One region of the Microbacterium sp. JZ101 genome, then DNA from elsewhere that is predicted to be linked to it. Evidence: predicted binding sites of a transcription regulator. Region 1 holds the regulator's gene; the other holds the start of a gene.
What was found. The regulator HrcA, encoded in region 1, represses chaperone genes, less so after heat shock. The targets are predictions, from matches to a motif close to TTNGCACTCGNNNNNNNCGAGTGCNAA.

Region 1 (4,408 bases):
AAGACGCTCGTGCGCCGCCGTCGCAAGGCGCTCTTCGCGGGGTACCTCCGCGCGATCTCGCCGCTGTTCCACACCGGCTCCTGATGGCCGGCGCCCTCCCCGTCGGCGATCCCGCTCCCGCCGACGGCCGCCTCCCGCGCGATCTGCCGATCGATCCGGCGACGGATCTCGGCGTCTACCTGCACGTGCCGTTCTGCCGGGTGCGCTGCGGGTACTGCGACTTCAACACGTACACCTCCGAGGAGCTGCGCGGAGCCCGACAGGACGAGTACGCCGACGTCCTCCTGCGCGAGGTCGCGCTCGCGCGCGACGTGCTCGCCGAGGCGGGCGCGCTGCGTCCCGCGCAGACGGTGTTCTTCGGCGGCGGCACGCCGACGCTGCTGCCCGCCGGCGACCTCGCGCGCATGCTCGAGGGCGTGCGCGGCGCGTTCGGCATCGCGGACGGCGCGGAGATCACCGTCGAGGCGAACCCCGACACGGTGACCCCCGCGGTCGCGGAGGAGCTCGCGCGGGCGGGGGTCACCCGCATGTCGGTGGGCATGCAGTCGGCCGTGCCGCACGTGCTCGCGGCGCTCGATCGCACGCACACGCCGTCGAACGTGCGGACGGCGGTCGAGGCAGGGCGCTCGGTCGGGCTCGACGTGAGCGTCGACCTCATCTACGGCGCCCCCGGCGAGTCGATCGACGACTGGCGCGCGTCGCTCGAGGCCGCGCTCGCGCTCGAACCCGACCACGTCTCGGCGTACGCGCTCATCATCGAGGACGGGACGAAGCTCGCGCGGCAGATCCGCCGCGGCGAGGTGCCCGCGCCCGACGACGACCTCCAGGCCGACATGTACGAGCTCGCCGACCGCATGCTCGCCGACGCGGGCTTCGCGTGGTACGAGGTGTCGAACTGGGCGCGCGGCGACGGCCGTCGCTCGCGCCACAACCTCGCGTACTGGCGCGGCGCCGACTGGTGGGGCTTCGGTCCGGGTGCGCACAGCCACGTCGCGGGTCTGCGCTGGTGGAACGTCAAGCATCCCGCCGCGTACGCGCAGCGGCTCGCCGCGGGGGAGTCGCCGGCCGCCGGTCGGGAGCGCCCCGACGCGGCCGCGCAGCAGCTCGAGCGCGTGCTGCTGCACAGCCGCATCCGCGAGGGGCTCGCGATCGACGCGCTGCCGGATGACGCGCGGCGTGCGGTGGCCGGCCTCATCGCCGACGGCCTCATCGAGCCGGGGGCGGCACTCCGCGGGCGGATCGTGCTCACCCTCCGCGGCCGCCTTCTCGCGGACGCCGTAGTGCGGGCACTCACGGACTGAGGTCGGCCGAGCCGCGCAGGCGGCCGGCGCGCATGCCGTTCCCGGCCTCGGGTCGGTAGACTGGCACTCCGAGACATCGAGTGCCAGGAGAGGAGCGCGCACATGGTCAGCGACCGCGGACTGCAGGTGCTCCGGGCCATCGTGCAGGACTACGTCGACACGCACGAGCCGGTCGGCAGCCGCTCCATCGTCGAGCGGCACTCCTTCGGCGTCTCGGCGGCGACCATCCGCAACGACATGGCGCTCCTCGAGGACGAGGAGCTCATCGCCCAGCCGCATACGTCGTCGGGCCGCGTTCCGACGGACAAGGGCTACCGCGTCTTCGTCGACCACCTCGCCGAGCTGCGCCCGCTGTCATCGGCCCAGCGGTCGGCGATCGCGTCGTTCCTGGGCGACCCGGCCGACCTCGACGACCTCCTCGCGCGCACCGTCCGCCTCCTCACGCAGCTCACCGGACAGGTCGCGCTCGTGCAGTACCCGTCCTTCGCCCGGGCGAGCGTGACGCACGTGCAGCTCGTGCCGCTCGACGGCCGCCGCGTGCTCGTCATCATCGTGACCGACACCGGCCGCGTGTCGCAGCGCATCACGGGCCTTGCCGACGAGCTCGACGCGGAGTCGATCGAGCGGGTCGCCGCGCGCCTCGTGCCCCTCCTCGCCGGCCGCTCCGTGGCCGACGCGGCCGAGCAGCTGCAGCGCGGCGCCGAGCTCGCTGCCGCTCCCGTCAGCGCCGTCGATCGCGCGCTGCACAGGATCGCGCAGGCGGCAGCCGAGGAGCTCGACGAGTTCCGCCAGAACCGCCTCGTGCTGGCGGGCTCGGCGACCCTCGCGAAGCGCGAGCAGGACTTCCGCGGCAGCATCCATCCGCTCCTCGAGGCGATCGAGGAGCAGGTGACGCTGCTGCGGCTCATGAGCGAGATGGTCGCCGACGAGCAGGGTCTCTCGGCGAGCATCGGCCGCGAGAACGCGGCCTTCGGGCTCTCCGAGGCGTCGATCGTCGCGAGCGAGTACGACTCGGCCGTCGGCGCGGCGCGCATCGGCATCATGGGGCCCACGCGCATGGACTACCCCCGCAACCTCGCTGCGGCGCGGGCGGTCGCCCGCTACCTGACGAGGCTGCTGGACGAGGACGAGGGCCGGCGCTGACGCGTCGCCCGACGGATCGGAGCACGGGCGCACGACGCCCGCAGGAAGGCTGATGTGGCTGATCACTACGAGACCCTCGGCGTGTCGAAGGACGCGTCGCAGGAGGACATCAAGAAGGCGTACCGCAAGCTCGCGCGTCGCCTGCACCCGGATGTGAACCCCGCGCCCGAGGCCGCGGAGGAGTTCAAGTCGGTCACGCACGCGTACGACGTGCTCAGCGACCCCGAGCAGCGCCGCCGCTACGACATGGGCGGCGACGAGTCGCCGTTCGGCGGCGCGGGCTTCGGCGGATTCGGCGACATCTTCGAGACGTTCTTCGGCGCCTCGGGCGGCGGTCGCGGCGGTCGGCCGCGCTCGCGCCGAGAGCGCGGACAGGACGCGCTCGTCCGCGTGACGCTCGAGCTCGGCGATGTCGTGTTCGGCACGCATCGCGACATCGAGGTCGACACGGCTGTGCTCTGCGAGACCTGCCAGGGGTCCTGCTGCCAGCCGGGGACGAGCCCCGCGACGTGCGACATCTGCGGCGGCACGGGCCACGTGCAGCGCCAGGTGCGCAGCCTCCTCGGCAACATGGTGACGTCGCAGCCCTGCGGCGCGTGCCAGGGCTACGGCACCGTCATCCCGCACCCGTGCGCGACCTGCGGCGGCCAGGGCCGCGTGCGCTCGCGCCGCACCGTGTCGCTCGACATCCCCGCGGGCGTCGAGACGGGCCTGCGTCTGCAGCTGCCGGGCTCGGGCGAGGTGGGCCCCGCCGGCGGCCCGAACGGCGACCTGTACGTCGAGGTCACGGTCGCCCCGCACCGGGTGTTCAGCCGCGACGGCGACGACCTGCTCGCAACCCTCGAGGTGTCGATGACCGACGCCATCCTCGGCACGACGACCACCATCGCCGGGCTCGACGGCGAGGTCGAGGTCGAGGTGCGCCCTGGCATCCAGTCGGGCGAGGTGCTGACGATCAAGGAGCGCGGGATCACGGGGCTGCGCACCTCGCGTCGCGGCGACCTGCGCGTGGGCGTCCAGGTCGTCACGCCGACGAAGGTCGATCACCGCACGCGTCAGCTCCTCGAGGAGCTCGCGCGGCGCACGAAGGCGCCCGCGCCGCGCCTGGCCGAGTTCCACCAGGGGCTGTTCTCGAAGCTCCGCGACCGGTTCCGCGGCTAGGTCCCATGGCGCTGCACTTCCACGACGAGCGCGCGGGGGCGGTCTCGCCCGGCGGCGAGCTCGAGCTCACGGGTGCGGAGGCGCACCACGCCGCATCCGTGCGCCGCGTGCGCGTCGGCGAGGAGGTCACGGTCACGGATGGCCGCGGCGCGTGGCTCGCGGGCACGTGCGAGAGCGTCTCGCCGCAGCGCGTCGTCATGCGGATCGCCTCGCGCCAGGATCTGCCGCCCCAGTCCCCGCGGCTCGTGCTCGTGCAGGCGCTCGCGAAGGGCGATCGCGACGAGCTCGCGGTGCAGGCGGCGACCGAGCTCGGCATCGACGAGGTCGTGCCGTGGCAGGCGGCGCGCAGCGTCTCGCGCTGGCAGGGGCTGAAGGCGGAGAAGGGCCGCGCCCGCTGGGCCTCGATCGTCCGCGAGGCCGCGAAGCAGGCGCACCGGGCGTGGATCGCGGAGGTCTCGCCGATCGCGACGACCGCGCAGGTCGCAGAGCGCGCGGCGTCGGCGCGCGTGCTCGTGCTCGACCCGACCGCGCAGGCCGCTCTGACCTCGATCGACGTCGACGACGCCCGCGATCTCGTGCTCGTCGTCGGCCCCGAGGGCGGCATCGCGCCCGACGAGCTGGAGCGCCTCGCGGCCGCCGGCGCCGAGCGCGTGCGCCTCGGCGACACCATCCTGAGGACCTCGACCGCGGGCCCGGCGGCCCTCGCCGTCCTCAACGCGAAGCTCGGGCGCTGGTGACCGCGGTGGATAGACTCGACCGCATGAGCGAGCCGTCGATCTTCACGCGCATCCTGCAGGGCGAGA
Region 2 (4,408 bases), 890 kb from region 1:
GCAGTAGCGGTCGCCGGTGGGCGTGCCGAATCCGTCCGGGAAGACATGTCCGAGGTGCGAGCCGCAGTTCGCGCAGCGGACCTCGGTCCGCACCATGCCGTGGCTCGTGTCCTCGAGCAGCTCGACGGCCTCGGGGCGCACCGACTCGTAGAAGCTCGGCCATCCGCAGTGCGAGTCGAACTTCGTGCCGCTCTGGAAGAGCTCGGCGCCGCATGCGGCGCACGTGTACAGGCCCGCGCGCTCCTCGTCGAGCAGCTCGCCGGTCCACGGCCGCTCGGTTCCGGCTTCGCGCAGCACCGCGTACTGCTCAGGCGTCAGCTCTGCACGCCACTCCGCCTCGGACTTCTCGACCCTGTACGACATGCCCCGATTCTACCGCCGCGCAGGAAGGCAGGGGCCGGAGGAGGGGCGCCGGGAGAAGGCAGAATGGCGGGGATGGACGAGGTCGCGCAGGTCGCCGAACGCTTCGCCCGGTTCGCCGCGGAGGAGGCGCCGGGACGGTCTCGCGTCTACGGCGACTGGGCGGCGAGGGTCGCCGAGGACGGGACGGTGGCCGCCGTGCTCGCCCGCATCCCGGCGGCGCACCGCCAGCCGCCGCTCGTGTTCGCCGTGACGCGCCTGCTCGGCGCGGCGGACGACGCCGACGCCGCCGACTGGGCGCGCTTCGTGCGCGCGCGGGCCGACGACATCGTCGCCGAGTGCGGCGTCCGCGGCCTGCAGACGAACGAGCCGCTGCGCTGCGCGGCGCTCCTGCCCGCGCTCTCGCTCGTCGCCGGTCCGATCGCCCTCCTCGAGCTCGGTGCATCGGGTGGCCTGTGCCTCTACCCCGACCGCTACTCGTACCGGTATGCGGCGACCGGCCGACAGGTGCGTCTCGACCCCGTCGACGGGGAGTCCGGGGTCGTACTGACCTCGACCTGGGATGGCCCGCTGCCGGAGCTGCGGCTGCCGGAGGTCGTCTGGCGCGCGGGCGTCGATCTGCAGCCGCGCGATCCGCGCGACCCGCGCGACCGCGCCTGGCTCGAGATGCTCGTGTGGCCGGGCGAGGAGGGGCGGCGCGAGCGGATCGCGCGGGCGCTCGACATCGCGGCGGCCGATCCGCCTCTTCTCATCGCAGGCGATGCCGGCGATCCCGAGGCCCTCCGCGCGCTCGCCGCGGACGCGCCATCGGAGGCGACGCTCGTCGTGTCGACGCCGGGCGTGCTCCCGTACCTCCCGCGTGCCCGCCGGGAGGCGCTCATCGACGCCATCCGGGCACTCGGGGCTCGCTGGATCACGCTCGACGCGCCGGGGCTCCACAGCGGATGGACCGAGCCGGTCGACGAGGCGGAATGGCCCGGTGGCTTCGCGCTCGCTCTCGACGGCCGCGTGCTCGCCGCGGCGGATCCGCTCGGGGCATGCGTCCGCTGGCGCGCCTGACGGCCGAGCGGTGCCGCGCGCCATACGCTCGGAGCATGTCCACCTCCCTGTCGGAACGCGAGCGCGCCATCCTCGCCTTCGAGGCGGCGTGGGGCGCCCACGGCGGCGCCAAGGAGGAGGCGATCCGCGCAGAGCTCGCGATGACCCCGGCGCGGTACTACCAGCTGCTCGGGCGGCTGATCGACACCGAGGCCGCGCTCGCCGCGGATCCGCTCCTCGTCAAGCGCCTCCGCCGACTGCGCGACGAGCGCGAGGCGGCGCACCTCCGCGTCACCAGCTGATCCACGACGTCCGCGGATAGCATCGAGGGATGCCGAGCACCTACCCCCGGGACCGCTTCGACGACATCCCGCGCGAGACCGGGCGCGTCGGCGCCCACCGCGCGGAGAACCCGGGCATGAGCGGACCCGCCGTGCTGCTGTGGGCGATCGTCGCGACGATCGTGCTCGTGATCGCGGGGATCCTCGGCTTCCTCGTCCTCTCGCAGCAGGGCGCGCTCCCGGCGCCCGAGAACACGCCGGCGCCGGCGGCGACGACGGCGCCCGTCGTCGACACGTCGTACTCGGTGCTCGTCCTCAACGGCACGGCGACAGAGGGGCTCGACGACGAGGTCGCGGAGCAGCTCGTCGACGCTGGCTTCCCCGAGGGGGCCGTGACCCCCACCGATTCGGACGAGACGGACTTCGAGAAGACGACCGTCTTCTACGCGAGCCCCGAGGATGAGCCGGCGGCGCGCGGCGTCGCGGAGGCCATCGGCGCGACCGAGGTGGTGCAGAGCGACGCGTACCAGAGCGGCGACGGCCGACAGCTCACGGTGGTCGTCGGACTCGACCGTGTTTCCGGCGCGTAAACGTCACGAGACGACCGTGTCAAACGTCGCCTGATCGACGTTCTGCCGCGGAATCACGCGGATACGATCGCTCCAGTTCCATCCCGCAACAGGAGTGATCGCCATGACCCAGGGCACCGTGAAGTGGTTCAACGCCGAGAAGGGCTACGGGTTCATCACCGTCGCCGACGGCGGCCAGGACGTCTTCGTGCACTATTCGAACATCGAGATGACCGGCTTCCGCGTGCTCGAGGAGGGCCAGGCCGTCGAGTTCACGGTGGGCACCGGGCAGAAGGGCCCCCAGGCCGAGGCGGTCCGTCCCGTCTGAGCGCTCCCGCCTTCTCCGCAGCCGCCCCGCGACCCCGGTCGCGGGGCGGCTGCGCGTGTGTCGGCGGGTGACGCCTCCCGGCTTGCACTCGATGGGGTCGAGTGCCAAAATGGCGTTTAGCACTCCCGTCAAGAGAGTGCTAAACCCATACGCCTACGTCCGGGAGGGACGACAAACACATGGCAAAGATCATCGCTTTCGACGAAGAGGCCCGTCGCGGCCTCGAGCGCGGCCTCAACACGCTGGCCGACGCCGTCAAGGTGACGCTCGGCCCGCGTGGTCGCAACGTCGTGCTCGAGAAGAAGTGGGGCGCTCCCACGATCACGAACGACGGCGTCTCCATCGCGAAGGAGATCGAGCTCGACGACCCGTACGAGAAGATCGGCGCCGAGCTCGTCAAGGAGGTCGCGAAGAAGACCGACGACGTCGCCGGTGACGGCACGACCACGGCCACCGTCCTCGCCCAGGCGCTCGTCCGCGAGGGCCTCCGCAACGTCGCCGCGGGCGCCGACCCGATCAGCCTCAAGCGCGGCATCGAGAAGGCCGTCAAGGCGGTCACCGACCAGCTCCTCTCCACCGCGAAGGAGATCGAGTCGAAGGAGCAGATCGCCGCGACGGCGTCGATCTCGGCTGCGGACACCTCGATCGGCGAGCTCATCGCCGAGGCGATCGACAAGGTCGGCAAGGAGGGCGTCGTCACGGTCGAGGAGGCCCAGGCCTTCGGCACCGAGCTCGAGCTGACGGAGGGCATGCGCTTCGACAAGGGCTACCTCAACCCCTACTTCGTGACGGACCCGGAGCGCCAGGAGGCCGTCTTCGAGGACCCGTACATCCTCATCGCGAACCAGAAGATCTCGAACATCAAGGACCTTCTGCCCGTCGTCGACAAGGTGATCCAGGCGGGCAAGGAGCTCGTCATCATCGCCGAGGACGTCGAGGGCGAGGCTCTCGCGACGCTCGTGCTCAACAAGATCCGCGGCATCTTCAAGTCGGTCGCCGTCAAGGCCCCCGGCTTCGGCGACCGCCGCAAGGCGCAGCTGCAGGACATCGCGATCCTCACGGGCGGCCAGGTCATCACGGAGGAGGTCGGCCTCAAGCTCGAGAACACCGACCTCGAGCTCCTCGGCCGTGCGCGCAAGGTCATCATCACCAAGGACGAGACGACGATCGTCGAGGGTGCCGGTGACGCCGCGCAGATCGAGGGTCGCGTGACCCAGATCCGCCGCGAGATCGAGAACACCGACAGCGACTACGACCGCGAGAAGCTGCAGGAGCGCCTCGCCAAGCTCGCCGGCGGCGTCGCCGTCATCAAGGCGGGCGCGGCCACCGAGGTCGAGCTCAAGGAGCGCAAGCACCGCATCGAGGACGCCGTCCGCAACGCGAAGGCGGCCGTCGAGGAGGGCATCGTCCCCGGTGGTGGCGTCGCGCTCATCCAGGCGGGCCAGGTCGCGTTCGACGGTCTCGAGCTCACGGGCGACGAGGCGACCGGCGCGAACATCGTGAAGATCGCCATCGAGGCTCCGCTCAAGCAGATCGCGCTCAACGCGGGCCTCGAGCCGGGCGTCGTCGCGAACCGCGTCGCCGAGCTCCCGGTCGGCCAGGGCCTCAACGCGGCCACGGGCGAGTACGTCGACCTCTTCGAGGCCGGCATCATCGACCCCGCCAAGGTCACGCGCTCGGCTCTGCAGAACGCCGCGTCGATCGCCGGCCTGTTCCTCACGACCGAGGCGGTCGTGGCGGACAAGCCGGAGAAGGCCGCGGCCGCTCCTGCCGACCCCAGCGGCGGCATGGACTTCTGATCCGCGCCGCGCGCTCGTCGCGCTGAACGACAC

Region 2: the regulator HrcA is predicted to act here: its motif matches at 2,693-2,719, upstream of groL (chaperonin GroEL).

Annotation. Positions count from the first base shown of each region.
Region 1 covers NZ_CP096400.1:1,799,854-1,804,261, reverse strand. Annotated here, with positions in the region: gene M1D56_RS08425 (DUF1990 family protein) at 1-84, shown strand, start outside; gene hemW (radical SAM family heme chaperone HemW) at 84-1,301, shown strand; gene hrcA (heat-inducible transcriptional repressor HrcA) at 1,404-2,444, shown strand; gene dnaJ (molecular chaperone DnaJ) at 2,499-3,605, shown strand; gene M1D56_RS08405 (16S rRNA (uracil(1498)-N(3))-methyltransferase) at 3,611-4,342, shown strand; gene M1D56_RS08400 (HIT domain-containing protein) at 4,366-4,408, shown strand, end outside.
Region 2 covers NZ_CP096400.1:2,689,835-2,694,242, reverse strand. Annotated here, with positions in the region: gene msrB (peptide-methionine (R)-S-oxide reductase MsrB) at 1-363, opposite strand, end outside; gene M1D56_RS12520 (DUF2332 family protein) at 436-1,419, shown strand; gene M1D56_RS12515 (DUF3263 domain-containing protein) at 1,455-1,700, shown strand; gene M1D56_RS12510 (LytR C-terminal domain-containing protein) at 1,730-2,269, shown strand; gene M1D56_RS12505 (cold-shock protein) at 2,373-2,576, shown strand; gene groL (chaperonin GroEL) at 2,756-4,375, shown strand.